DNA from 2 places in the Bacillus sp. WC2503 genome. Region 1 is predicted to be linked to the other one. Evidence: a T-box and tRNA genes for the amino acid it is inferred to sense, from the RefSeq annotation. Region 1 holds a T-box; the other holds one or more tRNA genes.
What was found. The T-box of region 1 lies ahead of ileS (isoleucine--tRNA ligase). A T-box ahead of a tRNA ligase gene usually reads a tRNA of that ligase, here a tRNA-Ile.
Positions count from the first base shown of each region.

Region 1 (11,550 bases):
TGAGCCCAAATTTCCCCATCATCATGTACTTCATTCGTAATATCTTTCGGATATACTTTATTCGTATCTAATCGGCGTAAGCATGTTGGATCCGAACTAGAATAAGCTGTCGCATCCCATTCTCCAACACATGCTTTTCCGTACCCTGTAGTCGACACTGCATCTTCATAAGTAGCACCTAAGAAATCACCAAATCCTTCTCCCATTGCTCCACCTTCTGGTGAGCTACCGAATCCAGGCACTTGATTGTCTTGAATTGAATGGCCGTATTCATGCGCGATAATACCAGCATCTTCTGCATCATCAACTCCGCCAGTACCGAAAGTTAAAGCTTTCGTTGATGGAGAATAGAATGAGTTATCATCCGTTGTACCATTAACATTTACTTTAATCGAACGATTATTAATATTTTTAAAGCCTAGTCCTTGAATATAGCGCTGCAATGTATCGATATGATAATACGACATAACATCTTCAAAGCTATCATTTGCACGTGTATAGTTAAATTGTAAGTTTGTAGATTTCGTCATCGCTTTTGAAGAAATCGTTACATACTCTCCAATTAAAAATCCTGTTCCATCTAAACCTTTTAACGTAACAGTCTTCAATTGGTTCGTTAGAGCTGTTGAATCTGCATCATTATTATCTTTTAATCCTACTTTACTACCGCTAGATACGACCGGGTTAGGTAAAAATACTTTTCCTGACCCTTCAGCTTTTCGGTTTATATCAACCTTTTTAATTAACTTTCCATTTTCTGCATCAATGAATGTTTCCCATGCACCGAATGGATTATTAGAATGGACTACCACTTTATATACTGGAAGAGCGACACCTTCTTCTACAATATATCCGAATTCTTTTTCTGTAGGAGCCCATAAGTTTTGCTCACTCGCTTCTCCAACATACGCCATTGATTTTTGTATTGCATCTTTTTCACTAATTTTTGTCGTTACTTCTTTCACACCTGTAACAGGTTGATAATCAGAAACAGCAAGTACTCCTTTTCCCTCTCCGTTAAGAGTAACCGTAATTTGTTTTGAAAATACAGGCGCGCCATTTACTACTTGTTGGAACCTAACATATGAAGCTACTGACGTTTCTGTTGTAGAAATATATTGCAAGTCTGAAAGATCGGGCTTTAATCCATACTGATTGGCATTCCCTTTTAAATATTCAACTGCTTTTTTCTGTGGTGAATAAGCTTCTACCTTTACTTGCTTCTTTTCCAATGCGGAAACTGTAGAAATCGTCCCCATTACTAATGGTACAGTCATTGCCATTGCCACCATTTTTTTGTTTAACATAAAACCACTCCCCCTAATAAATTGAAACCTTTACCCCATTCCTATAAGGCTATTACTGTCGACAAGTAACGAAATAAAGTGAATCTACGAGTAATTCTATACGAGCAATTCTATTACCTTTACATTTTGGGTAAGTGAAATTTTCTCAATATTTATGTGTAAAACGAAAACAATACTTTAGAAATATATTTCTTTATCAATTCTTTCAACCTTATACTTTTAAAATATGAAGAAAGAAATGTTCCAGTGTCCCTATCGAGTGGATTATGAGGAAATCATCCGGTTAATCTCCCTTCATACAAAAAAGGAAGTTGGAATGATTCCAACTTCCTTTTTTCATTAATTAGCCTCGCTTAACTTAATTCGGAGTTTTGTCTCCCCTAAAGAAAGCTCGTCGTCTTCATTCGTTAAGTGGCCAAATGTAAATTGCTTGACGAGTAAGTTTTCTTCCAATAGATGTTTATGATTCGTTAACGTTTGCTGTAGTTCTTCCTCTGCATCAAGAATCACATCAACTCGTAAGTTAACTGGTAAATTCAACTGCTTACGATATTCTTGAACCGCACGAATGAATTCACGAGCTACTCCTTCTTGTAACAATTCTTCCGTTACATTCGTATCTAACATAACCGTATATTGTCCGTTAGTCGTATTAGAGAATCCTGATTTTGCAACTTTCTCAACTAACACATCTTCAGCGGTTACAACCACTTCTTCTCCTGATGTTGCTTCGTAAACTGCTCTTTCTGTTGATACAAATTTTTGTACTTCTTCTTGTGATAATTGTTTTAACCAGCCGTTTACTGCATTCACATTTTTACCGAACTTCGGCCCTGCTGTTTTAAAATTGAGCTTCAATTGATATGATGTATACTTCGTTTCATCCAGTTCAACATGGAATGCTTTCACATTTAGCTCATCCATTACAATATCGCGATAAGATTCCCAATCGATATCATTCTCTTTATGCTCAAGTAATACAAGCTCAGCTAACGGCTGTTTTACTTTTAAAGAATGCTGATTACGGTTACTTCTTCCAAGTTCGACAACTTGTAAAACAGCATCCATTTCCGCTTCTAATTTCGGCTGAAGTAGTGATTCATTTACAACTGGATAATCCGCTAAATGAACGCTACTTCCTTCTAAATTCAGATGAATGTCTTCCGCGACAAACGGTGTAAATGGTGCAATTAATTTACTAATTGTTACAAGCACTTCATGAAGTGTCTCATAGGCAGATGCTTTTTCAGCGTTCATACCAGATTCCCAGAAACGATTACGTGAGCGTCTTACATACCAGTTACTCACTTCATCTACAAGTGCTGCAATTTCACGAGCTGCATTCGTAAATTGATACTCATCAAGTGCTGTTCTCACTTTTTTCGTTGTACTATGCAATCTTGATAATACCCATTCGTCTAATTTCGTAAGCTTTACGTCATACGTTTCTTTCGGATTATACTCATCTAAATTTGCATATAAAACGTAGAAGCTATACACATTGACTAATGTATCTACAAATTTAGATTTCGCTTCCAGTACTGTTCTTTCAGAAAAACGCTTCGCATTCCACGGGGCACTATCAACGAGTAAAGCCCATCTTAGCGCATCTGCACCAAACTTCTCTACTAAATCAACTGGATCTAGTGCATTGCCTTTACTTTTAGACATTTTTTGTCCTTCTTCATCTAAAACATGCCCTAGTGATAACACTCGTTTATACGGCACTTTGCCTGTATATAGTGCTGATACTGCTAATAAACTATAAAACCAGCCGCGTGTTTGATCAATTCCTTCTGCAATAACATCCGCTGGAAACTGCTCTTCAAATAAATCTTTATTTTCAAATGGGTAATGATATTGTGCAAATGGCATAGAACCACTATCAAACCAAACATCGATTACTTCTGGTGTGCGATTCATTGTGCCTCCGCATTTCCCGCAGCAGACTTGCACTTCATCTACATACGGCTTATGCAATTCTAAATCTTCAGGTGTTTCTTTCTTACTATGCTTTCTTAATTCAGCAATGCTTTTCGGTGCGAACTGATGATCGCAACTTTCGCATTCCCATACGTTTAATGGTGTTCCCCAATATCTATTTCGGCTAATATTCCAGTCAACCATATTTTCTAAAAACTTACCAAAACGTCCATGTTTCATATGATCCGGATACCAAGTAACAGAATCATTATTTTTTAAAAATGTATCTTTAATTGCAGTTGTTCGGATTAACCAACTTTCTCCTGCATAATAAAGAAGTGGTGAATCACAACGCCAGCAATGCGGATAACTATGTTCATATTTTTCTTTATGATATAGCAAACCTTCCTTCGCCAAATAACGAACGATATCAACGTCACAATCTTTTACAAATTTACCTTTCAAAAATGGTACTGCATCTGTATACTCACCTTTTCCATCTACAACATGTAGGAACGACAATCCTTCACTTTGAACAACTCTATAATCATCTTCCCCATATGCTGGAGCAATATGAACGAGTCCAGTACCACTATCTGCCGTTACAAAATCCGCTGCAATAACACGGTAACCATTTGTCACTTCTTTCATTGGAAATGGTGCTGTGTAAAATGTATTTACTAATTCTTCACCTTTATGAACAGATAATACTTCATAGTTTTCTTTTAATACTTCTTGTACACGTTCTTTCGCAACAATGTATACATGACCTTCTTGTTTCGCTTTAACGTATTCCATATTTGAATGTACAGCAAGTGCAACATTTGCTGGAAGTGTCCATGGTGTTGTCGTCCAACCTAAGAAATACTCATTTTCACTATTTTCCACTTTAAACTTAACTGTTGCACTTAAATCTTTTACTGTTTTATACCCTTGTGCAACTTCATGTGAACTGAGAGAGGTTTGACAGCTTGGGCAGTACGGTGAAACTCTATGCCCTTTATATAACAAGCCTTTTTCATGAATCGTCCCTAAAATATGCCATACACTTTCGATATATGGATTTTCTAAAGTAACGTATGGATCATCCATATCTACCCAATAACCGATACTTTCAGTGAACTCACGCCACTGCTTTTCATATGTGAATACACTCTCTTTACACTTCTTAATAAATGGCTCAATTCCGTACTCTTCGATTTCATGTTTACCAGAAATACCAAGTTGCTTCTCAACACCTAATTCTACAGGTAAACCGTGTGTATCCCATCCTGCTTTTCTTACTACTTTAAAACCGGCCATCGTTTTATATCTTGCTACTAAATCTTTAATTGCCCGACCAAGTGCATGGCCGACGTGTGGTAAACCGTTCGCCGTTGGTGGTCCTTCATAAAACACAAACGATTGCGCGCCTTCTCGATTCTGAATTGATTGTTCAAAAATGCTCTGTTCGTTCCACTGCTTACGAATACGTGTTTCTCTCCCTACAGCTGACTCTTTTACATCTACTTTCTTCATCTACAATCACTCCTTTGAATGTTTTAAAAGCACACAAAAAACCCGCCCCTATGAAGTAGGGACGGGTTTACCCGCGTTACCACCCTAATTCTATTAGCTTTTCACTAATAGCGCTTAGCAACGTACTAACATACGCGTTCTTTGTAACGGTAGACATCCGTCCGGGCCTACTTACTTTCAGCCTCGGCTCCTCGGAGATGATTTTCAAATAACGTCTGAACACCGGCTTTCAGCACTTTACCGGCTCTCTGGGGAACAGTTCATTATTTTACTCTTTCTCGTCTTCAGATTTGTATACTTTGTTAAAAGCTATTTTATGCCATTTAACAATAAATTGTCAACTAATTCAAAATATATTTTTATTTATATCCTTTTTTCACTACTTATATACATATACAATTACTTTTCAAACTCTCTCAGTCTTGCTAGATCTTCATCTTCTTCGATAAGTTCAGCAAAAAATCCAGATTCATCCTCACGAAGTACATGTTCAAGCTCTTCTTTCGCCTCTGCATTTCTATTTAATAACGCTAAATAACAAGCATGATCATATCTTGCTAACAGATCACTCGTATCCATTGTTACTACTTCACTTGTTATTTTTTCTGCCTTTATCGTTTGGCCGGCACTATGATATGAAGATGCTAATGAGAGAAGAATTGCCGTATCATTTGGATGATGTATAGAAGCATCTTCTAATAACTGAATTGCCTCTTCATATCTCTCTTGACTTTGGTATATTTCTCCTAAAGCAAGGAATCCTCTACTTACAAACGGTGTTTTCTCCGTTAATTGTAAGCATATTTTTTCTGCTTTTCCTTCTTCCCCAACTTTCAAGAATACTTGCGCTTGTATAAGAAGCGTATCATAATCATCCGGTAGCTCTCGAACTAATTGCTTCATTAACTCTACAGCATCTTGTAACAAATCTTCGTCCTCACACTCAATGAAAAGATTTACAAGTTGCTTCGCTACCTCATAATCCCATTTATTTTCTAACGATGTTTGCAGAACATCTATCGCTTCTTTATTCATCGATACATTTTCGTAAAATAATCCAAATCGTTGTGCTGCCATACTATTTTTTGGATTTAACTTTAATGAGATTTCATATAACTCAATAATTGTTGTAACCATTGAAATTTCTTTTGCCCGGTTTTTCATACGATAAAAAGCTCTCGTAAATATAGATTTTTTCGGTTGTTCATTTTGTTGACGTTCAATCCATCTTTCCGTAACCGCAGCTGCTGCACACATGAATGCTGTACTTCTTTCTGCTTTTTTCACTTTTAATGTATGAAGAAAATCCCGGATGTTAGACAATTTCTTATGTTGTTCTACCGCTTTTACATAAACATCAAATATACGTTCATTATTTACATCTTTTTGTATTACTTTCATTGCAACTTCAATCGCTTTTGCATCTCTTTTTTTCACTAATACTTTTACATAATGATATAGAACTTCTGCATGCTCACTATCTAATTGTAGCGCTTCTTCAATCTGTGCTTGTTCTTTATCTATTTCATCCATCGCTCCATACACATACGCAATCGCATCTAAGCGCCATATTTCGGGTACTTCGCCTGCTAGATGTTCTAATTCCTTTAGCAACTCTTCTTGAAGATTTATTTCTACTGAAAGCTGTGCCAAATATTCCATATTTATATACAAAGGCTCTTCTTTCATCGCCTGAACCATATGAATTTGTTCTTTGAAACGGTCTTCTTCTTTTTCGTATATTTCTGCTAGTTGTAAATGTACACCTAAAAAGTTTTCATCAAGCTCTAAACATGTTTCATACGCTTGTTTTGCTTCTGTCAATTGTCCTAATGCCATAAGTGTTTCACCAATTCGGTAATATGGCAATGCCGTTTTCTTTTGTTCTATTGCTTTATTATATCTTTTCATCGCTTGGCCATACTGTCCAATAGATTCATGTAAAATACCTGCATAACAACTGTATTCACTTACTTCATTTCTTTCTTTTTGTAACGTTCTTAAGAATGCTATACCTCGTTGTACAAATACAGTTCCTTTAATTCGATTCACATATTCATCTAACGCACTTGCTACATTATATTCACTCTGCTTTATACCACTCTCTAACTTAGACAATGCTACTTTAAACCCATCTTCATTTCCACCAAGTTCAACCTCTGCATCCCATAAAACCATTCCTGCATTCATAAGGAAATCTTGGCTCTTTTCAATTTGTGTTTCGAGACCAAGAATATATTCTTTCGCTTCATCATATCGCTCTTTTGCCATATAAACTTGCGTAAGTCCGAAATGAGAATAAACATCTTCATTATCTTCTTCTAAAGCACGCTTATATAATGTTTCTGCTTCTTCCAGACTATCATTTTGAAAATGATAATCACCTAATCTTACATATAGAGACGCCTTATCATCACAATTCTCAATACCTTTTAATAAAATTTCTTTTGTGCTTTTCTCATCCTTCAAATCAGATTCATAGATCTCTGAAAGTTTCGTATAAATGTAAGGCGCATTACTATCTAACTGAATCGCCACTTTAAGTCCTTTTATCGCTAAATGTAATTTCCCTAATTGATGCGCACATCTCGCTCGTTCATACCATACATGCGCCTCATTTTTATATTCTCTTAACAAATTATTAAAGATTTCATATGCTTCTTCATATCTTTCTAAATCTATTAATATTAAACCGTGATTCGTTAAAGTGAACCTTTCTGGACTACGTTCTACAGCTACTTGAGAAAACTGCAACGCATTTTCAGATTGATCGATATACATATAAGATAACGCAAGGAAACTCCAGGCGATCGGCTGATCTGCGTCCAATTGTAATGAGGAACGAAAACTTGTAATCGCTTCTATATAACTTTCCTGTTCAAATGCATATCTTCCATTTATCAAATGATATAAAGCACGATTATTTTTCTTCTCAACACTTGCCAGCATTTGCTCAGCTTTCTCCATTTCTTGAAGACGAATAAAGCACTGTGCACCATGCAATTTAACAAAATCCGAGTTCGGAAACTTTTCCATTAACTTTTCTATACAATATAAAATAAATTCTTTATCTACTTCAACATCTAAATGTTTCATCGTATATAACCACGTATTCCGATTATCACTCGTCTCTTTTAAAAATTGTACTAAGTTATTAATTCCCTCTTTATCTTGTTCATCTAAATGATCTGTAAGAGAGAAAATGGATTTAAAATAATGATTCTCTTCTTCACTTAAAAATGCTAGTTTTTCCTTCTTTTCTTTCGGAACAAACGTGATCGCCAAACAACCTGTATAACGATATTTCTCTTGCAATTTACTATATTCCACAAGAACTGGTTCTATAAAGTTTGGATCTTGAACATAAAAAGCTTGTAACGTATCATCATATCCTGATAGCACTTGCACATGTGAAGCATGTTCGATGTCTATACTTAATAAAACGGGGATCTTTCGGTCGAGTAATATCTTATAAATTTCCTCATTCCCTTTAAAATAACGATATTCATAGCCTAACTCTTCAATATAAGAGACCGTATCGGAAAACTTTGAGCCTGTCATATCAAAAATAAACTCTGCTATTTCATCTTGTGTACGTTTTTCTCCCCATAGCTGCAACATCATTTCTAAACTTGTCGGAACACAATAATTATCCTTTTGTACAATTGGAACTATCGGCAGGTGAACCTTTTTTCCATCTGGATTTTTTTCTAAATTATGATATAAAGAGCCTTTTAAACTTTTTTCTTCTTTTAATAACTGTTGTAAATCTACAAGTTTATTCATTTTGTACAACGCTTCTGCACGTAAATGTACAAAGTAAGTTTCATAAGCATGATAAGGAAGCGTACTATTAATATTATCTATTACCTCTAACATCTCTTCATATTTCGCTAAATCTAATAAATACTTTACCTTTTCAAAATGAAAATATGGTACTTGTGGAAACTTTACAATCGCATCATCAATTAACTGTAATGCATGTTTTTGTTCCCCTTTATTCGCATATAACTGTGATAATAAGTAGGTAGATAGTTCTTCACAATCTTTATGCTGCTTTCCAGCTAAAAATTGTTCTTCTGCTTTCTCCCATTCACCTGTATGCATATAGACGTAGCCCCATTTATCAAAGACCGCACGTGTACTGTACTCCTCTGCTTTTTGCATATAAATGAGCGCTTCTTCATTTCGTTTCATTTCTAATAAACATCGTACTAAAGTAAAATATGTTTTCGCTAAAAAATCGTCATCTATTTCTTCTTTATCTGCCTCTTCTAAAGAGTCTTTTAACAACTGTTCTGCTTCAAGGATTTTTCGCTCATCAATTAACTCATCACAATATAAAGAGAGCGTTCTCATATTTGGGAATTTTTTATAAGCGTAGCGAATGAGGAATGAACTGTATTGGTGCATAAGCCCTTCATCAGTAAGGCGAATTAATATATCAAACTCCTTATGTGAAGGAATATTAGCAAGCCAAGTCTTCACATAGGATAAAGTATTCGTTTCTTTTATATATGAAATTTCATTATTTATTTCCTGTAATCCATCTACAAATCTCTTGTCTTTCAAACAAGCTTCTAACTGCTTAAAATCTAGCATGCATTCACCTCGAATATTTATTTAAACTGCTACTTGCTTAGATTTTACACATCATATTGTAGGTATTCAACTAAAATCTCCTATAATGGATAGTATTATTTAATATTATTCGAATTTATAACAAAATATAGTAAAAATGATTGTTTTTCTTCGTATTTTGTTTAATTATATGGAATAACGTGAATTGAGGATCTTATCTTTTCAAGGCCAAAATCAGTACATGAAATTATATCGGCGATAATTCAAATATATCAGCGATTATACGGTGAATATCGACTTATCGATAAAAAATGTCAATCCTCAATAAATTGCTACCTTTTAACATTCTATGTCACCAAATGTAATTTTCATATTCGGAGCATATACTAAAGATGAATGTATATGGAGCGCTTTAAAAAATCGTAGTTCTGCTTCATATTGAGCTAATGCTTCATCATATGTTAATCCTCTTATCATTAAACGTTCTATAAATTGCTGTTTATCACCCGGGTTGTCCGCAATCCCCTCTTCTCTTAATGAATGATACAAACTGTGTTTATCATTGTGATGCATACTAGAGTCTAAAAAGTTCACTTTATCGCTCACTCTACACTCAATATTTTTCACACCTAATTTACTTAAATACATCGGTATTTTCATGCCAATATTTCCATCTTTACCGTTTCTCTGCGCGTCTTTTTCAAATAACTTCTGCAAAGCACCTAGTTTAATAATTTCCGATTGATTCTCTCCATCTAAGACATATGAAGACATATTTGAAATCCAATGTGGTTCAAAACAGATTATTTTACCACCTTTTTTAATTGCATGTATCATTTTTTCTAACATCATTTTTGGAGTATTCATATGTAATAGGAAAGCATGACAGATTGCTATATCGTATTTATCGTTCAATTCAATTTCTGTAGCATCCCCCTCAATAAATTCTGATTCATATGGAAGTAGATGAAACAACTCTCTCGCTTCAGCAAGTAATGTTTCTCCACTATCAATGCCTGTATACTTTGAACCTTCTGGAAGTAACGGCATTAATACTAAGCCTAAATAACCATATCCACAACCGAAATCAACGATATGTACGGGCTTATTAATCTTCCAAACTGAATTTACTAAAAAACTTACATAATCGTCGTTGTAATATAAATCTCTTGTATTTTTTAAATATGTTAGTTTACTGTTCCAGTCGTATGTTTCCAAACCTAACGCCTCCTTATATAACATTACAATTCTCCATTTAATAAAGACATTCCTATACTTTAAAGAAAAGTTAAGTTTAGTTTTAAAAAAATGAAACTTTTGCTTATACCTTTCCTATAAATATAAAAAAGGTATACATATCTACTATGATACGTACACCTTTTTATGTTACATCTCCTCAGGTGCCTCCACCCCAAGCAAACGTAATCCCTCTTTTAATACAACCGTCACAGCATAAACTAATGCCAGTCTGCTGTCTTTCTCTTTACTCTCTTCCAATATACGCACATTTCCATAATATTTATTGAACGATTGTGCTACATCTAATACGTATTTCGAAATGATTGATGGCTCATTTTTGTTGAAGGCTGCTTCAATTACTTGTCGGAACTTATTCAGTAATTTTACGACGCTCCAGCTATGATCATCTTTTAATGCAAACGTACACGTTTCAAATTCTACACTTTCTTTTCTTAAAATAGAGCAAGCACGCGCATGTGTGTACTGTACATATGGTCCTGTTTCTCCTTCGAATTTCAGCATATTTTCTAATGAGAATTCGATATTATGCATACGCTCATTTTTCAAATCGTGGAAGATGACTGCTCCTACACCGACTTGCTTTGCTACTTCTTCTTTCTGTTTTAAGTTTGGGTTTTTCTCTTCAATATTTTGTTTTGCAAGGTCTATTGCTTCCTCAAGTACTTCTTCAAGTAAAATAACTCTTCCTTTACGTGTCGACATTTTCTTACCGTCTTTTAAAATGAACCCAAACGGTACATGTTCCATGCCGTCAACCCAATTGTAGCCAAGCTTTTTTAATACAGTGAAAAATTGATTGAAGTGTAAACTTTGTTCCAGGCCAACTACATATAGGGCTTTATCAAATGCATAAGTGTTTTGACGATATAACGCTGCCGTTAAGTCACGTGTTGCGTAAATAGTCGCACCATCTGATTTTCTAATTAAGCAAGGCGGCATTCCCTCTTCTTCTAAATTAACG
Region 1 is NZ_JBQYMD010000001.1:1,460,524-1,472,073, reverse strand. It holds gene ACUN26_RS07765 (M36 family metallopeptidase) at 1-1,307, opposite strand, end outside; gene ileS (isoleucine--tRNA ligase) at 1,647-4,748, opposite strand; T-box leader at 4,803-5,042, opposite strand; gene ACUN26_RS07755 (bacteriocin-processing peptidase family protein) at 5,148-9,350, opposite strand; gene ACUN26_RS07750 (class I SAM-dependent methyltransferase) at 9,669-10,571, opposite strand; gene argS (arginine--tRNA ligase) at 10,716-11,550, opposite strand, start outside.

Region 2 (20,535 bases), 2.0 Mb from region 1:
TTGTTACGTTTATTTTTCTTTGAGATATAGTTACGATCTCCGCATTCTGTACATGCTAGAGTAATATTCACACGCATTCTTATTTCCCTCCAGTACTAATAACTTAAATCAGACTATACCATAATACCACTTTTAAAATAAAAATTCTACACCTTTTGATATTGTCTAATTTTTTCTATAAGATTTTTCATGTTTTCCCTTGCTATCACTGGATTTCTAGCATGTGAATACACCAAAAATTTTGGTTGTTTTGTATCAGAAACGATATAAGACCATTCTTTTTCGGTATATTTGAACTGCACTCCTTCAAATATACCTTCTTCCTTTCTTTCCATATCGGCCAATAATTTCCTCATCACTTTCCCTTTTTCGTTCCATGAACACACAACTTCATCATAAAGTAAATAAAGCGGCGGTGATTGCTCTACTATGCTAAGAAACGCCTTTTCTTGCAGTGCTATTAACTCGAATAACTTTCCAATTCGATATAAAATATCTCGTTTCCACTTTACTTGAAACGCCTTTTTTTCATCATGTATATAAAATAGAAGGTAACATTCTCCTAATTTCAAAGACATTGGGTAAATATTCCCTTTTGATTCCAGTAATAAGTCAGGAAGATCTATTTCTTCAAAATCTGTACCTTGGTAAATATTACTATGATTATCATATAACTCGAAATAATTTCCTTGCTCAGAAAACATAAGCGCCATATTCGCTTTACTTGATTTCATCAAAGCTTTCACATGATCTTTTTGTTCGCCCGCATAAATCCATGTAACTGTGCACCCAAGCCTTTGAAGAAAGAGCATAAGTAAATGTTGTAACATATCATTTCTCTTATTAATAAGAAGATGAAACTTTTGTTTTTGTATTTGTTCAATATCAATGCATTCTAATACAGCTTCTATATAGTCATTTAAAGAAACGTGGACTGGCGTATTTTGTCCCATTTCTTTCTCACATACGTAATAAAACGACTCGGACATATATACTTGTTCTATTGCTTTTTGCTGCTTATACGTTAACAGCATTCCATTCTTACCATACAGCTTTATAACAACTTCTTTTTCATTTTCCACTTGAACGAAAACCCCACCTGCACATTGCAAATTATGAATGCTATACTGAAAAAGTGACTCGTTCATCTCTTTACATTCCATCGTATGAATCCCGATACCATGAATAGCATGTAAAAATAAATTTTTATAAGAAGTTGTTTCTATATGTTCTTGACTCCCAATTAGTATGCTTTCCCCTTTTCCGAAAAGAGATCCATACGCCATCGCCACTTTTACAATAAATTGCGGAGTAATCTCAACATTCCCTCTCCCTACAATACGGCTTTTTTGTAACCAGCCAGCGCTTTTTTCACTTTCTTGAACACCAGCCGATCCTACTATCGAATGACTATCAATGGCCTTATAAGGCCATAATTTTCCTTTTTGCTTAATGACCGTACTCTTCCCTATATGACAATGATCCGCTACAATACTTTTTTGAAACAACGTAACGTCATCTTCAACCATTGTATGCTCTCCTATTGTCGTTTCTAATAGCTCACAATACTCCCCAATGTGAGCATTTGCAAAAACAATACTTTTTTGAAGATGAGAGTAACTTGAAACAATACTATTTTTCCCGATAATAGAGTACGGCTCAATTACAGCCCCCTCACCAATCTTTGCTCCTTCTCCAATAAAAGATGGGCCATAAATTTTCGTCCCTTTTCCAATCGTCACACCTTCTCCCATCCATACCATCGGTAACACTTCCGTATAAGGAATAGGTACTTGCAATTTTTTCGTTAACAAATCAAATTGTGCTTGTCGATATTGATCAAATGTACCGATATCTAACCAATAACCTTCTGACAAATATGCAAATAACGCGTTCTTATTTGCTAATAATGGAAACACATCTTGACTGAAATCAAAAAATTCTCGGGGTGGTATGTAAGAAAAGATTTCTGGCTCCATAATATAAATCCCTGTATTCACAATATTGGAGATTACCTCATTCCAGCTTGGTTTTTCTATATATCGTGTAACCTCTTGCTCTTTGTTCATTACAACCAAACCGAATGAGAGTGGGTTTTCTACTTCCTTTACAAACATAGTTACCATTCTTTTCTTTTGTTCATGAAACGCAATTCCTTCTGATAATCGAAAATCAGTTAATGCATCTCCACTTATAACAACAAATGTTTCATCTAAAAAGTTTTCCGCTTGTTTAATACTTCCTGCCGTTCCAAGTGGAGGGGAGTCTTCAAAATAGTACAAGTTAACTCCCCATTTACTACCATCGCCAAAATATTGCTTAATGGCCGCACTCATATATTGAACTGTAATTGCAATTTCACGAATACCATGCTGACGTAACAATTCAATATTGTATTCCAAAACTGGTTTTTCTAATAATGGCAACATCGGCTTTGGAGTATTACATGTTAATGGTCTAAGGCGTCTTCCTTTTCCTCCAGCTAAAATAACCCCCTTCATATACTTCAGCCTCCACTTATATAATGTTCAATAAATCCATACACCATATGTATATTCTCTATCCCACATGAACTAGCAATATAAGCTTGATTGTTTCAACAAATCATTGTGCTATGGAAAATCTCTGCTTATAATCTTCTTCCATATAAAATGAAACTTTAATAAGAAGGGCTATTTTTATCACCCTCAAACAACAAAGAAAGCGCTTACTATTAACTTAGTAAAAAAGCACTGAATAAAAACCAATAATACTAATTTTCCCATTATATTATGATACATCTTATCATCATAAACTAAAGGAAACAATGAGCTTTTTTTGTCATGTTTTGACTAAAAAAAGCAGGTGATTTCTCATCACCTACTTTCCTTCCTATTCATTCAATAAATAATGCTTTCCTTTTACTAAATAAAATACATTCTCAGCAATATTTGTAACATGATCTGCTACACGCTCAATATATCTTGCAACAAAGGATAATTGTGTAATTTGTGTAATAGCCTCTGGTTGTTCAGGGATCGAGGATATAAATTCACGAATTGCCTTCCCATATATTTCATCAACTGAATCATCCATCTCAGCAATTTGTTTAGCAAAAGTTAAATTTTCTTGTTCGTATGCTTCCAATGCTAAATTTAGCATCTTATGAGCAATCGCAAACATTTCATCAAGATTTTGCAAACTAACTGTTACTTCTTTTTCTCCAAGACGAATTGTGGATTTCGCAATATTAACAGCATGGTCTGCAATACGCTCTAAATCTGTCGCTGTTTTAATTGAAATAAAAATTCTTCTTAAATCACTTGCTACAGGCTGTTGCTTCGTAATAAGCATAAGAGCAAGATCGTTTATTTCCTCTTCTAAATTATCCATGCGGTAATCACCATCAATGACCTCTAACGCTTTCTCTACATCTCTTGTATGCAGACCTTCCATAGCAATTAATAAAGCTTCCTTTGCTAATTCACCAAGCTCAATTACCTTTTGCTGTAACGTTTTTAAATCACACTGAAACTGTTCTCTTACCATCGTTTCTTCCCCCTCAATATTATGTGCCATTTTATATAAATCTCCTATCTAACCTCTTATACTCGCCATAAGCAGTAAGATAGGAGAAGTTTTAATTCTCTATTAAAATGAGGTAAAAATAAGAAATGCCCTCTGTTAAGAGGGCATTTTCTCTTAGCCTTGCTAGCGATATCAACCGAATCGTCCTGTGATATAGTCTTCTGTACGCTTATCTGAAGGGGTTGTGAATAATTTATTTGTATCTGTATACTCCACAACTTCCCCACTTAAGAAGAAAGCTGTTTTATCTGAAATACGCGCTGCTTGTTGCATGTTATGCGTTACAATTACAATACTAAAGTCTTTCTTTAACTCTTGAATTAATTCTTCTACTTTTAACGTCGAAATTGGATCTAACGCCGATGTTGGTTCATCCATTAAAATAACGTCTGGTTCAATCGCTAAGCAACGTGCAATACATAAGCGTTGTTGCTGTCCACCAGATAAACCGTATGCGTTATCATGCAAACGATCTTTTAATTCATCCCAAATTGCTGCCCCGCGTAAACTTTTTTCAACAATTTCGTCCAACGTTTTTTTATCACGAACACCGTGGATTTTCGGTCCATATGCTACATTTTCATAAATAGATTTTGGAAATGGATTTGGCTTTTGGAACACCATTCCTACATGTGTGCGTAATTCTTCAACTGGATACGATTTATCAAATATATTACGTTCTCTATATTCAATCACGCCTGTAGTTCGAACGATCGGTACTAACTCTACCATACGATTTAATGTTTTTAAGTACGTTGATTTACCGCAACCACTTGGTCCAATAATTGCTGTAACTTCATTCTCATGAATACTTAAGTTAATATCCTTTAAAGCATGGTCTTCTCCATACCATAAATTTAGGTTTTTCGTATCAAATACTACTTTTTTTGGAGCAGTCTGGATTTTCTCTTCGTTTTTCACCTGTACATTTACTACTGTTGCTACCATTTGAATTCCCCTTTCATCCACTTCCAACTTATTTTCGATTCCGTAACCATAAGACAAATATATTGATAAAGAGTAACAGACCTAGCAAAACAATCATCCCAGCTGCTGCTACATACTGAAATTCTTCTTGTGGTCTACTCATCCAATTAAAAATTTGAATTGGTAAAACTGTAAATCTATCAAACATACTAAATGGAACATAATTTGCAAACGCTAATGCTCCGATTACTAACAACGGTGCCGCTTCTCCAATTGCTCTTGATACCGCTAACGTACAACCCGTTATAATTCCTGGGAAAGCTACCGGCAATACAATTTGATACATCGTTTGCCACTTCGTAGCACCTAATCCGTAAGAAGCCTCTAATAATGAACTTGGTACAGATCGTATCGCTTCTTGACTAGCTACAACAACTGTCGGTAAGACGAGCAAACTCATCGTCAGCGCCGCTGCAACAATACTCTCGCCTAAATGAAGAGCATATACAAAAATAGTTAAGCCAAGTAATCCAAATACAACGGAAGGTACTCCTGCTAACGTTTGATTATTAATTTCTATTACCTTTTTAAATATAGATTCCTTCGCATATTGCTCTAAATAAAGGGCAGTCCCGACTCCAAATATAAACGAGACCGGTATAACAATACTCATAAATAATATTGTCCCCGACAAAGCTGCAGCAATCCCGGCTTCTTTCGGATTACGTGAAGCGAAGTTTGTAAAGAAATCTATTGAAAGATAGCTTAACCCTTTTTCAAAAATTTGAAAAAGCAAAATAAGCAAAATTACGATTGAAAACAAAATTGCTATATAAAATAACAATTTGTAAATTCGATCTTTAAAAAAACGTGATGCCATATTTTCTTGTATTTTTTTATGATTCAACATTCGCATATTATGTCACCCTCCTAAAACGGCGCACAATATACTGCGAAATGATGTTCATTATAAAAGTAAACAAGAATAACGTTGCGCCTACGGCATACATACTGTAATAAGCAATCGTTCCATGCGGAGCATCGCCTAAACTCACTTGCACAATATAGGCTGTTAACGTTTGAATAGAGTGCGTCGGATCCAGCGATACATTCGGTGTGGATCCCGCTGCAATTACAACTATCATTGTTTCACCGATTGCCCTAGAAGCCGCTAATATAATCGCTGCCATAATTCCTGTAAAAGCTGCGGGAAACACTACTTGTTTTACCATCTCAAACCGAGTCGCACCGAGCGCTAACGAGGCTTCTTTCGTTCCTTTCGCCACAGCTCTCATCGAGTCTTCAGATAAAGATGCAACTGTAGGTATCATCATAAATCCAATCACGATTCCTGGACTAATTGCATTAAAAAACTGTAAATTCGGTATCATTCGTTGTAAAAGTGGCGTGACAACTGTTAATGCAAAAAAACCATATACAATTGTCGGGATACCTGCTAATAGTTCTAACATCGGCTTTAATATTTTTCGCGCACCGTTTGAAGCGTATTCGCTCAAAAATACAGCACACGCTAAACCGATAGGAATTGCTACAAACATGGCGATTGCTGTTACAAGGACTGTTCCACATATAAGTGGTAATATACCGAATTTAGGATCTTCAAAAAACGGTAACCATTCTTTCTCCGTCAAAAAGGAGTATAATGATATTTTTTGAAAAAACATCATTGTTTCATTTGCCAACGTAAAAATAATTCCAATTGTCGTCACAATAGACACACTAGCAATTATTTTTAATAATAATGGAACTATTTGATTGATTCGTTGCATTTTTTTTCTTTGTTTTGTATTTCTTTCAATCAAATGTTGTACAGAAAATGTAATTTGACTTTTGTCATTATGAGCCAAAGATGAAAACCCCTTTCCACCCTGACATTACCTTTTGATTTCTGTTAACATTCGCAGCTGTTCATTATATTTTTCTTTTCGTAATTTTACATATCCAACCTCTTCAGCGAGGTTACCAACATGTTTGATCATAAACTCAACATAATTTGCTACATTTATTTTTTGTCGGATAGATGCATCATTCACATAAGTAAATAACGATCTAGATAACGGCTTATAATCACCTGATTGAATAGTCTCTTTCGTCGGAAATACACCGTTCACTTTTATCGCTTTCACCCTATCTCGATTGGCCATATAATAAGCATATCCTACAAAAGCAATGGCATTTTTATCATGCATTACTCCTTGCATAATAACTTGATCATCTTCAGACAAAGAGACTTTTTTTACAATGCGACGATTTTGTAAGATGACATTTTGAAAATAATCATAAGTACCAGAGTCTACACCTGGTGCATAAAACTTCACTTGTGCACGTGGCCATGTTGAATGAACTTGCGACCATCGCTTCTCTCTTCCATCTTCACTCCATAAGAGACGTAACTCGTCTACTGTCATATTGTCTACCCAAGTATTGTGACGATTTACAACAATCGTAAGACCATCATAAGCAACCTCAAAGGGTGTAAACTGAATGGAGTTATTCTTCATTTCATTTTCTTCCACTTGTTTCATTACTCTCGAAGCATTATTTATATCCACTTCTCCTTTACTGAAACGATTAAATCCTCCTCCAGTTCCAGAAACACTAATAGAAATTTTCACGTTTGGATGCTCCTTTGTATATTCCTCCGCTACTGCTTCTATAATAGGAAAAACCGTTGAGGATCCATCAACTCTCACTTCTCCCATTTCGTTCACAGCAAATGCAGTAGATATGCCAAAACAAAGGAACCATGTCGATAATATAAAAACTTTAATCGATGCACTCATCCATTTCACGTGTTCTTCCTCCTAGAAGTAACCGGAAATAACAGGATTACAGATATAAGAATACTGCTAAACTATTAATTCGGTTTTAATTGTTTGTAAAAGTTTTGTAAAGTTCCACAGGAATCAACATAAGATAAAACTTTAATCAGTAGCCGCTATTCATTTCCACCGATAATTAATTAGTCCATAAGACAGTTATCCCCCTATACACAATATAAAATTATCATTTGTGAGACCGCGTGCTTTTTCCAATATTTTATACTTGTCCACATTTATTACACGATATGCATAAACCATAAAAAAAAGCACACTATCTTTTCAGATAGTGTGCTTTTTTTACAACTTTTTTATTCCTCATCTTGATCTTCTTTTTCATTTTTATTATCTTTTGCATCTTTTGGAGCTTCACCATTTATTTCTTGGTTTTTCAAATCAAAGTAAGCATCCATAATTTCACGACTAATATATCCATTAATACCAGTCTTATCATCATGTACCCACGGAACAACAACAGAAAATGCTACTTCAGGGTCTTCAAGTGGCGCATAACCTACTAATGTTAAGTTATAAACTTGAACACGCTCACCTTTTGCATTTCTACCAATCTCTTTATCTCCGCCATACACAGTTTGGGCTGTACCGGTTTTCCCTGCAGCTTTATATTTTGCACCTGTAAAGTATTTTGTAGCTGTACCACCCGAATCGTTAAATACTTGTCTGAATCCTTCTTGAACACGTTTAATTTGTGATTCAGGCATATCAATACGATTTAGCACTTTCGGTTCCATCGAATGAACAACTTTTCCAACTTCCTCCGGTTTCACTGCCGGTTGACGAATCTCTTTCACAACTTGCGGCTGCATACGATATCCACCATTGGCAATTGTTGAAATATACTGAGCTAATTGAAGTGGTGTATACGTATCATATTGACCGATTGCATAATCAAGTAAAAACCCTGGGATATTGTCTGTTCTACCCATCTGACCAGCAGATTCATTCGGTAAATCAATTCCTGTTTTTACACCTAATCCAAACTGCCCGAAATAGTAACGCATCGTATCAAATGATTTTTGTTTTATATCTAACGTACCACCTCTCACATATGGAACATTAGCAATATTCATCGCTGTTTTAAACATATATACGTTAGAAGACATTTTTAACGCTGTAAGATCATTAATATATCCCATTGTTTTCCAAGATGATTTCGTCGGTGTACCTTTTAATTTGATTGGTTCATCTAACTGTACCGATCCTGGTTGAATTGCACCTGTTTGATACCCTGTCAGAATCGTTGCACCTTTTACTGTTGAACCTACAGGATACGAGCTTGTCATCGTACCTAAAGCGAAATCTTTCACATCAGTTTTTCCTTCATCATTCGTAACAAGCTGTTTTCCAGCCATAGATAACACTTCACCGTTTTTCGGATTCGTCATAACAACGAAAGCACGATCTAAAAGAGGTTCCGCTCCTTTAAATCTCATTAAGTTTTTCGCAAGAATATCTTCCACACGCTTTTGTAATTCCATATCAATTGTTAAGTTCAGGTCATTACCGCTTTGTCCTTGCGATACATTAATCGTTTCCAAAATATTACCATTTTTATCTGTAATATTTTTCACTTCTGCTTTCGTACCGTGCAGGCTATCTTCATATTGCTGTTCAAGATAACTTTTCCCTACTCGGTCATTTCGATTATAATCACGAACCAGATAGTAATCTAGTCTTTCTCTCGGTAAACCTTCATCCGCCGTCGACACCCCACCAAGAACACTTCGGAATAAATCATCATACGTATATTTTCGATCCCAATCAACATTCGTATCTACACCTGGTAATGTTGCTAGGCTCTCGCTAATAATCGCATATTCTTTTTCTGTAGCATCTTTTTTAATAACTTGAGGTGTCATTGCATATCCGCCGTCCATCTTACTTTTAATCGCTAGTATTTCTAAATCTTTTGCGGATAATTGATTAATCTCTTCTTCTGTTACACGACTTCGTTGACGCTCGTCTAATTCTTTATCGTCAATTTTGTTATCTTTCAATTCTTGACGATCTTTACTCGTAATTTTTGTTTTCGCTTCCTCTTTATGCATCGCAATCCAATAATCTTTTTTATCTCGATCTGTTAATTTATCTGTCGGTACTTCAATCAACTCTGCTAATTTTTTCGCTGTTTCTAAGCGATCTTCTGCAGTTGATCCTTTCATTTTTGTAAATGTAATAGTACGAACAGCTGTATTATCTACTACAGGTCGCCCATAGCGGTCAAAGATTTTCCCGCGCGGTACAGGATTACTTATCGTTGAATTCTCTTTCTTCTCTACTTCATTCTTATATTCCTCACCACGAACAATTTGTACATATCCGAGCCTTACAATAACCGCGGAGAACATTAAAAATACGCAAAAAAACAGCACGTTTAATCGAAAAGGAACGTGAGTTTTTTTCTTTTGTTGTTTCTGCTTCTTGCTCATACAAACCCCCTCTACCAACAGCTATGTAATGTGAAAGGGACACCTTCATACAGGTGTCCTCACTGCTGTCTTACATCTTTTTCTATTTTAGCATAAAACAAACGATAAGTTAACCTTCTGGTTCAGTTTGATTCTGAGTAGTTTCTTGCGCTACAACGCTGGTTTTCCCCACATTTCCCTCATCATATTTGACATTTTTAATTGCAAAATAAATAAGAAAATGTCCAGCACCTAAAATACATAGTAAGAAAGGTAAACTTTTTTCAGGCGGAAAGAATAACACAGCACATAAAAAACTTAAAACCGAACAAATCCTTCCAGCATTTAACCATAATTCCCGGACAACTACATACTCTACACGCCACTCTCTCGCATTTTTCGCTCTACCAATTACGTCATATGTCATTGACCCGTACGGAACGAGTAAAATAGGGTATGCGATCGCGATACATGCTGCATAAATAAGTAATTTTGTGTATGTAACATTGAATATAACTAAAAATACGACCGCATATAAAATAATGCCTCCAAGCAAAATCGCTTTTTTTCGCCACTCTTTCTTCAACATACGAGCAACTAAGTAGTAACATACAAATGATACAGCGGAGTTGACTAAGCTATATTTCCCTAATGCGAGCTCACTATCGGTTGCTAAGTACACATATACTGAAATAACAAAAATAAATGTTCCCTCTCTCAACCCTTGGAAAAAATGAGCACGTGTAATTCTCCCCCAATTTTTATCAATCCGTCGCTCCTTCAATACTTTTGTAATTTCATAACGCCCTTCACATTCTCTCTTAGATAAAAAAAAGCTTAAAACGACAGCAATTGCAAATAGCACTAATGAAAGAAAGAATATGACAGTATAACCACTCCATTTTGCCATACGTGAAATTGTGTATCCTGCCGCTATCGGTCCAATCATTCCAGAGAAGGATGTAAGAAGTCCAAGAAACCCATTAAAGAAATCTCTTGTTTCTGGTTCTGTAATCTCAAATGTCAATAAGTTAAACGCGAGCCAATAAAAACCATATCCGACTCCTAAAAGAGCCCCCATTAATAAAATATAGTGAGAAGCGCTTTTTCCCGCTACTAAAACAACGATAAAAAAAATTGCTAACGTGCCTACGCCTATTCGTAACAAGATTGAGCGGTCAATACGTTTCGCTAATTTCCCACCTATAAGAAATGTGAGAGGCTGCAATACAACGCTGGCCAAATTATACAAGCCAAGATTCACATAATTTTGTGTTTGTTTCCATAAATAAATATTAACAAACGTATTCGATAAAGAAATTGCGAGCGTGTATAAACCTCCAATAAGGAGCAATAACACTAAATCCCGATTCACTTCAACGTCACCAATTATATGTTTCCACTTCATACACAACTCTCCTTTACTTCATGTTCTAGTCTTCCAAAGACAAGCCCAATTATGTAAAAGGAAAGCATAGAAAAAAGCTAGGAGCATTCTCCTAGCTTTTTTCTATAATTATTATAATTATTTTGCTTCTTGGTAACGTTTTTCAGCAGCGTTCCAATCTACAACGTTCCAGAATGCACCGATGTAGTCTGGACGACGGTTTTGGTAATTTAAGTAGTAAGCATGCTCCCAAACATCTAAACCGATAACTGGAGTTTTACCTTCAGTTAGAGGAGAATCTTGGTTTGGCGTGCTTGTTACTTCTAACTCACCATTGTTTACTACTAACCAAGCCCAACCAGAACCGAAGCGAGTTGCGCCAGCTTTTGCGAATTCTTCTTTGAATGCATCGAAGCTACCGAATTTCGCTTCAATCGCAGTTGCAAGTTCGCCTACTGGTTGTCCCCCGCCGTTTGGAGAAAGAATTGTCCAGAAGAATGTATGGTTAGCATGTCCACCACCATTGTTACGTACTGCTGTACGGATTGCTTCTGGTACTTCGTTTAAGTTTGCAACTAATTCTTCAACGCTTTTGTCAGCTAGTTCTGCATGACCTTCTAAAGCAGCGTTTAAGTTTGTAATGTACGTGTTGTGATGTTTTGTATGATGGATGTTCATTGTTTCTTTGTCAAAGTGAGGCTCTAAAGCATCATACGCATAAGGTAAGTTTGGTAATTCGTGTTTTGCCATTGTTATATTCCTCCCAGTTTATGTATTGCCACCATATGTGTGACATACAACTTCATTCTACCCTAATTGCCATAGGGTGCAAACAAATAAATCACATTGTCTTGCTATCATTAAAGTAGCAAAATTCCCACTTCTTTTCAATTAAAATGCTCATATATTCCGTAAAAAAAGCTTCCTTCTACAAGGAAGCTTCCTGCTGACATAATAAACATGCGAAATGGGTATGGACCCTGTAGGACTCGAACCTACGACCGGACGGTTATGAGCCGTCTGCTCTAACCAGCTGAGCTAAGGGTCCATAATTATGTATGTAATAACATATTAAACAACTGAATTCCTATCGGATATATCCTTTAAGAAATGTAAGATAAATTTACCATATAAAAAAGAAAAGTGTCAATTGTATTTTTCTCATTTAAAAGAAGAAAATTATTAAAAAGAAATTTAGTTATCTCCACTATATGTAAATATAATATATCTTGAGATTCTCTAGATTCCTACGTTACAATGACTTTATACATACATAAAGGAAGTGAATCTATGTCCATTTTTAAACAGCTAGCAAAAAGCGTATATTCGCCTAAAGATATTGCGCTTTTCCGTTTTCAAAAAATCGGTAAAACCATTTTGTATATTATGCTTCTTTGCCTAATCACTACTATTCCAAGAACTTTCTTGTACGGTAGCGTTATTCAAGACGGTGTTAATATGGTAAATAAAGTAATCGAAAAAGATTTACCTGATTTTAAAATTGAAAATGGCGAACTAACAGCAGATATTGATCAACCTATCGAAAAAGAAGATGGAAATGCCCTTTTCGTATTTGATCCAAATTCAACAAACTTAGAAAAATATCAAAATAAAACGGGTTTATTTGTTTTAAAAGATAAAGTAGTCTCCATGGGAAATGGTCAAACACAAACGTATTCCTATAACGACTTATTAGGTGCATCTCTTGAGAAAAAAGATTTACAAGACTTTATTTCTCTATTCGATAGTATCTATCCAATTTTATTATTTGTTATCGGATTTTTAGTGTACCTATTCCAATTATTCATTACTTTTGTAGGCGTGACTTTACTTGCGTTCATCGGTTCTGCTATGAGCGGACAACGTAAATTATCCTACAAACAAGTTTGGACATTAACTGCTTACAGTTACACAATTCCAACAATCTTCTTTATGATTATGGATTTATTTAAAATCGTCGTACCTGGTTCAACATTCATTTATATCGCAGTTGTTTTAATTGTTCTATACTTAACACTTAAAGAAGTTCCACAACCGAAAGAAAAATAAGAACGATAAAAAATGCCTAAATAGGCATTTTTTTTTTGGACAAGCATATATTCCTAGCAAAGGAGTGAAGAATATGAAGAGATTAGGTATATTCTTATTCGTGCTTGTTCTCGGTTATATATTTTATTACGATATAAAAATCGGTACTTTACCGATGTTAAGTTCATACAAAAAAACAACAGCTGCTCAAACTATAAAAAAAGAAGAAACAACTACAAAACAAAGCAAAAAGGAAGAAACAGATGTTACTTATAAAGCAATTGAAGTAAAAACTGGTGAGACCGTTCTTTCGATTACAGAACAAATTAATAAGAAAAAAATCCCTTCTATTGAAAAGGTAATTGATGACTTTAAACAATTAAATAAAAGTACATCTGCTACAAAAATTCAAATTGGAAAGACTTATAAATTCCCGTTATATCAATAAGCGATCACTTAATCCTTGTCAATTACATAAAGGCGCTGATACAATAGTAAAAGTGAAACCGAGCACTTCGGTTTCTATAGCCCTATATCACGTATACTATCATTGATATGAGGGACTAAATAAGAAACTTCTTTTATAAGGAGAGCGATCTATTCGTGAATGAAATGACTCATCGTACAAAAACACGTCCAGTTAAAGTCGGTAATTTAACAATTGGCGGTAATAATGAATTAATTATACAAAGTATGACAACAACAAAAACACATGATGTTGAAGCAACAGTTGCTGAAATTAAACGTTTAGAAGAAGCTGGTTGTCAGGTTGTTCGTGTTGCCGTTCCAGATGAACGCGCAGCAAATGCTATTGCTAATATTAAAAAACAAATCAACATTCCACTTGTTGCTGATATTCATTTTGATTATCGCCTTGCTTTAAAAGCAATTGAAGGTGGCATTGATAAAGTACGTATCAATCCAGGTAACATTGGTCGTCGCCATAAAGTAGAAGCTGTTGTAAATGCAGCAAAAGAGCGTGGCATTCCAATCCGTATCGGTGTAAACGCTGGTTCATTAGAGCGTCACATTTTAGAAAAGTACGGATACCCAACTGCAGATGGCATGGTTGAGAGCGCACTACATCACATTAAAATTTTAGAGGACTTAGATTTCCACGATATTATCGTATCTATGAAAGCCTCTGATGTTAACTTAGCAATTGAAGCATATGAAAAAGCTGCTCGCGCTTTTGATTATCCATTACATTTAGGTATTACAGAATCTGGCACATTGTTTGCTGGAACTGTAAAAAGTGCCGCTGGTCTTGGAGCAATTTTAAGTAAAGGCATCGGAAACACACTTCGTATTTCATTAAGTGCTGATCCAGTTGAAGAAGTAAAAGTTGCACGTGAACTATTAAAGTCATTCGGTCTTGCATCTAATGCAGCAACACTTATCTCTTGTCCAACTTGCGGTCGTATTGAAATTGATTTAATTAGCATCGCTAACGAAGTGGAAGAATATATTTCTACACTGCAAGTACCAATTAAAGTTGCAGTACTTGGTTGCGCTGTAAACGGCCCTGGTGAAGCTCGTGAAGCTGATATCGGTATTGCCGGTGCACGTGGAGAAGGATTATTATTCCGTAAAGGGCAAGTTGTTCGTAAAGTACCAGAAGAAACAATGGTAGAAGAACTGAAAAAAGAAATCGATGTAATTGCTGCTGAAATGGCTGCTGAAAGAGATAAAGAAAAAGAAACACAAGAACAATAAAAAGAAGGTTGCCCACAATATTTGTGAGCAACCTTCTTTTTTATGCAAAAAAGCTCGTCAGTTATATAACCGACGAGTTTTTATTTTGCACACTTTGGACAACGGCCGTATATTTCAAATTTATGCCCTGTTACTTCATAACCGTTAAAATCTTTATTCATAAAATCCATTGGACAGGAAGTAATCTCTTTCGTTCCCCCGCAATCTAAACAAATAAAATGATGATGATGTTCCATAATGGAACATGTAAAACGAAAATGTTTTTCACCATTTAATTCTGTTTGTTCTAAAACGCCGATTTCAGCAAAAACCGTTAAGTTACGATAAATCGTATCAAAACTAAGACCTGGATAATCATCCTTCATATGCTCTAAAACATCTTTTGCTGTTAAATAACGATTGTGAGCTGCAAATAATCTGAGCATCTCTTCCCTTTTCCCAGTATGTTTGTATCCTTTTTCTTTCATTAGGCGTAAAGCTTCTGTTAGATTCATACCTATCCCTACTTTATGCAGTTTTTTTCTTCTTCCATAAAATCGCACCGATTAAAATAAGAACTGCTATCATAACAATTGTACCACCTGGTGCTAGATCAAGTTGATACGAAGCAAACATTCCACCAATTACTGCAATTTCACCAAATAAAATGGAAAAGAAAATTGTTTGTTTAAATCCTTTAGCAATACGAATACTTGCTGCAACTGGTAACGTCATTAATGAGGATACGAGAAGAACACCTACTACACGCATTGATACTGCAATGACAAGAGCAACTAATATAATGAAGATAAAGTGAATCCATTTTGCCCTTAAACCAGTTGATACTGCGTATTCCTCATCAAATGATAATAAAAACAGCTCTTTATATAATAAAATAATTGTCGCAATAACAACAATTGCTACAATCCCAATAATAATTAAATCCGTACTCGTTACAGCACTTACACTACCAAATAAATAACTAAATAAGTCTGTGTTAAATCCATTTGCAAGTGAAATGAAAATAACTCCAATTCCCATTCCTGCTGAAAGAATAATCGGAATTGCTAATTCTTGATAATGCTTATATACAGTTCGTAACTTTTCAATTAGTAACGCTCCCCCAATCGAGAAAATCATCCCCATATATAGGGGATTTAAAAAGCCACCTGTAAAAATTGTTTTTTCAAGTAGTAAACTTGCTGCAATACCTGATAACGTCACGTGACTTAATGCATCTGCAATAAGAGATAAACGACGAATAACAACAAACACACCGATAAGCGGTGCAACAAGTCCAATTAAAATACCTGCATATAAAGAATTACGTAAAAAGTCATATTGTAAAAAATCTTGTATCATTATATCCTCCCGTGATGCTCATGCTCGTGTTTTAAACGATGGACATGATGTCCATATAAGACGGACATTTCTGCATCTTCTAACTCTCGGAACTCCTTTACATTCCCATGAAAATGTAAATGTTGGTTTAGACATGCAACATGTGTTACTTTCTCGGTAACAGCCCCCATATCATGAGTAACAAGAATTAATGTAATCCCAAGCCTTTTGTTTAAATCCTCTAATATCTCATAAAAACTTTCCACATTTTTCACATCAATCCCAACAGTAGGCTCGTCCAAAATAAGTAATTCAGGATCACTAACGAGCGCACGAGCAATAAATACACGTTGTTGTTGTCCACCAGAAAGCTCTCCAATATTGCGACCTTGAAATTCACTCATCCCTACATCAGCAATCGCCTTTTCTACCTTCGCCTTGTCGTCTTTCGTGAAAAAGCGAAAAAGACCTTTTTTCGAAACGAGCCCCATTGACACAACTTCAAAAACAGTTGCTGGAAAACCAGAGTTGAAACTATTTGCCTTTTGGGATACATAGCCAAGTTTGTTCCATTCTTTAAACTTCTTGCTATCAACACCAAACAAGCGAATACTCCCTTGTTTAGGCTTTAAAACGCCTAATAAACATTTTAGTAAAGTGGATTTCCCAGAACCATTTGGCCCAACTAAACCTAAAAAAGCTCCCTTCGGAACTTGCAAATTAATATTTTCTAACACATTTCGATCTTCATATCGAAACGTTAATCCTTCTATTTCCAATATATTATTCATAGCATCTCACCTATTTTAATTCAGAATGATTCCGATTTATATCTATTTGAATTATAGTACAGCTTATTATAGTTGTAAACCAATCTGCCTAAATTATATCTATTTTTTCAAGAAACCTTACTATTATAACAAAAAGCAGAGAAAAATTCTCTGCTTTCGAAAAATATTCCAAGTAACTTTTTAGTGGATAGCTGATTTAAACTTACCACCATTTGTTTCTTGTGTACTCATAATCGTAACAAATGCATTTTCATCAATTTCATGCACAATTGATTTTAACTTCGTCACTTCCAAACGCGTTACAACTGCATAAATAACTTCTTTTTCTTTATCCGTGTAACCACCTTTGGCTACAAGCTTTGTAGTTCCACGACCGAGACGATGCAAAATGGCATTTGATACTTCCTCATACTGATCTGATACAATTAAAACTGCTTTCGTTTCATCTAAACCTTGAATTACCGTATCAATTGTTTTGAATGCAATATAGTACGTCATAACAGAATACATAGCTTGTTCGACACCAAATACAAATGCTGCCCATGCAAAAACAAATAAGTTCACAAACATTACGAATTCACCAACAGAAAACGGTAATTTCTTCGTTAATAAAATCCCCATAATTTCTGTTCCGTCCATTGATCCGCCATGACGAATAACAAGTCCTACACCAAGCCCCAAAATAAGGCCACCAAAAACTGTTGCTAAAATGGGCTCAGTTGTAAATGGTGGAACAGCATGTAATGTCGATTCAATAAATGCTAAAGCTACAATCCCAAATGCTGAGGATAACATAAATGTTTTTCCGATTTGCTTATACCCAGAGTACATAAACGGAATGTTGAGGATAACAACTAAAGTAGAAAAACTTAACCACCAAATATTAGGAGTAAGATAATCTAATATAAGAGAAATACCAATAATTCCACCATCAATAATTTTATTTGGCATTAAGAATAATTCAATCGCTACCGCCGCGCACGCTGCCCCAAAAATAATCATTACTAAACGATAAATGAGATGGATAACGCTTTCTTTTCGATGTTGCTTTTGTTCCATAAGTCCTCCTTATATTCTTTTTCTGTAGTTTTGTCCTTACATTATAACATACGCTTCTTTTCCTCATGAAAAAAGAAACTCTATAAGAATATGTACAAGCTACGCACTCATATATTTCGATAGAAGAACGTATGAAGGAGGATAACTCGATGAATCTCATTAAACAAATTGTGAATAAAAAATTAAATCATATTTCTACAAAAGAGTTATTGAAATATAGTAAAGAATATGAAGTTTCAATTACAACTGCACAAGCTGATCAAATTGTTTTACTTATGAAAGGAAAGAATATTAACATTTATGATAATAATGAGCGACTAGAACTCTTAAAACAAATCGCAAAAGTAACTTCCCCTGCTACCGCGCAACAAGTAAACACTTTATTTCAGCAACTACTAAAATAAGGAGGGGATACCCCCCTCCTTATTGCGCTTTAATTTTTTCAAGAATCCCCTCATCAAAAGTACCGTTTTTCAGCATTTCGATTTCTAATTTATATGGTGGCTTCTTATCTTTTTTATCTTCACCTACATATGGTGTTTCAAGAATTTTTGGCACGTTCATTAACTGCGGATGATGTACAATATGATGCAATGCTTTATAACCGATATGACCAAAACCGATATTTTCGTGACGGTCCTTTCCGGCCCCACGCACATTTTTACTATCATTAATATGAAGCACTTGTAATCGATCTACACCAACAATCTTGTCAAATTCGTTCAATACACCGTCAAAATCATTTACAATATCATAACCCGCATCATGCGTATGACACGTATCAAAACATACAGATATCTTTTCATTATATTTTACACCATCAATAATCTTTGCAATTTCCTCAAAGCTACGACCACACTCTGTTCCTTTTCCAGCCATCGTCTCTAGCGCAATGTTAACCGTCTGTTCAGGCGTTATTACTTCATTAAGCCCTTTAATAATTTGTTGAATACCTGCATCTGCTCCAGCACCAACGTGCGCTCCTGGGTGAAGAACAATTTGTTTCGCAACACCTAATGCCGCTGTTCTTTCAATTTCCATGCGCAGGAAGTCTACACCTAATTGGAATGTTTCTGGCTTCGTCGTATTACCAACGTTAATAATATATGGTGCATGGACGATAATTTCCTCAATACCATTCAGTTCCATATGTTTACGTCCTGCTTCTATGTTCAATTCTTCAATTGGTTTTCTTCGTGTATTTTGCGGTGCACCTGTATAAATCATAAACGTCGTTGCACCGTATGAAACAGCCTCTTCACTTGCTGCTAATAACATTTTCTTACCACTCATTGAGACATGAGATCCAATCTTTAACATACAATCACCTCTTCAATATACAATAGTTATAATGATAGCATAATTTGTAGAAATATGTAGTGAATTGTTTGTTCACAAAAAACGCACTACACAAATTTATATGACTATTTAAACAGACTATACTCTTCATTTAAATGAACTGGATTAAGTGAAGCTTTAATCCATATTTTTCTACCCATATTGATTACGACTCTCACAAATAGCTGCAATAAAAAAAGATAAGGGAAATCCCTTATCTTTTTTTATTGCTATATTTTTTCTTCACTTTGTCACGTTCTGTTGCAAGTTTTCGCTTATAGTTTGGTTTTACTTTTTTCGGCTTTTTAACAACTTTTGTTGCCATAACATCTAGTCCATCATTTGGTTTTTTACGACTCTTACGACGACGACGGTCACCTAAATCCGCCCACTCATCTCCGCGTAAATCTACATGCTTAAATTCGATATGACGTTGTTTTTCCAAACTATCTAACGCTTCTTCATTTGCTGGATCATAAATTGTCACTGCAATCCCTGAATGACCCGCACGTGCAGTTCTTCCAACGCGGTGAACGAAGAAATCTAAATCTGATGGAAGTTCATAGTTAATAACATGGCTAATTCCTTCAATATCAATACCGCGTGCCGCTAAATCTGTTGCGACAATGTATTGGAACTCTAAATCACGAACTTGTTTCATCATTTTTTTACGATCACGTGGTGATAAATCACCGTGTATACGCCCTACTTTTAACCCACGTTCAGCTAATCCATCGGCTACTTCATCAGCCTTCTTCTTCGTGTTTGTAAACACAATTGCTAAGTACGGTTTAAATTGAAGTAGCATATTTTTCACTAATTCAATTTTATTACGGTGTCTTGAAGGCACAAGGTAATGCTCAATATTTCCTGCTGCAACTTGTTTCGGATTAATATGAATATGTTCTGGATTCTCCATATATTTCTTCAAAAATGGTTTTAATTTTTGAGGAATTGTTGCAGAGAAAACTAGCATTTGCAAGTTTTTAGGCATACGTGCTGCAATTTTATCTACATCTTGAATGAATCCCATATCAAGCATTAAATCCGCTTCATCGACAATAATAGTATCCGCTTTATAAACAAATAGCGCCTTTTCTTCTACTAAGTCTTTAATACGTCCTGGTGTTCCA
Region 2 is NZ_JBQYMD010000001.1:3,505,594-3,526,128, forward strand. It holds gene rpmG (50S ribosomal protein L33) at 1-77, opposite strand, end outside; gene ACUN26_RS17975 (sugar phosphate nucleotidyltransferase) at 147-2,501, opposite strand; gene phoU (phosphate signaling complex protein PhoU) at 2,872-3,528, opposite strand; gene pstB (phosphate ABC transporter ATP-binding protein) at 3,700-4,515, opposite strand; gene pstA (phosphate ABC transporter permease PstA) at 4,544-5,410, opposite strand; gene pstC (phosphate ABC transporter permease subunit PstC) at 5,412-6,362, opposite strand; gene ACUN26_RS18000 (PstS family phosphate ABC transporter substrate-binding protein) at 6,390-7,307, opposite strand; gene ACUN26_RS18005 (peptidoglycan D,D-transpeptidase FtsI family protein) at 7,646-9,784, opposite strand; gene ACUN26_RS18010 (MFS transporter) at 9,894-11,171, opposite strand; gene sodA (superoxide dismutase [Mn]) at 11,289-11,900, opposite strand; tRNA gene ACUN26_RS18020 (tRNA-Ile) at 12,125-12,198, opposite strand; gene ACUN26_RS18025 (DUF1189 domain-containing protein) at 12,441-13,199, shown strand; gene ACUN26_RS18030 (hypothetical protein) at 13,273-13,626, shown strand; gene ispG (flavodoxin-dependent (E)-4-hydroxy-3-methylbut-2-enyl-diphosphate synthase) at 13,791-14,894, shown strand; gene ACUN26_RS18040 (Fur family transcriptional regulator) at 14,975-15,388, opposite strand; gene ACUN26_RS18045 (metal ABC transporter permease) at 15,402-16,235, opposite strand; gene ACUN26_RS18050 (metal ABC transporter ATP-binding protein) at 16,235-17,005, opposite strand; gene ACUN26_RS18055 (YitT family protein) at 17,186-18,064, opposite strand; gene ACUN26_RS18060 (DUF2624 domain-containing protein) at 18,214-18,468, shown strand; gene ACUN26_RS18065 (deoxyribonuclease IV) at 18,488-19,384, opposite strand; gene ACUN26_RS18070 (DEAD/DEAH box helicase) at 19,617-20,535, opposite strand, start outside.
Region 2: it has a tRNA-Ile gene. The T-box ahead of ileS (isoleucine--tRNA ligase) is inferred to sense a tRNA for this amino acid. The anticodon was not compared.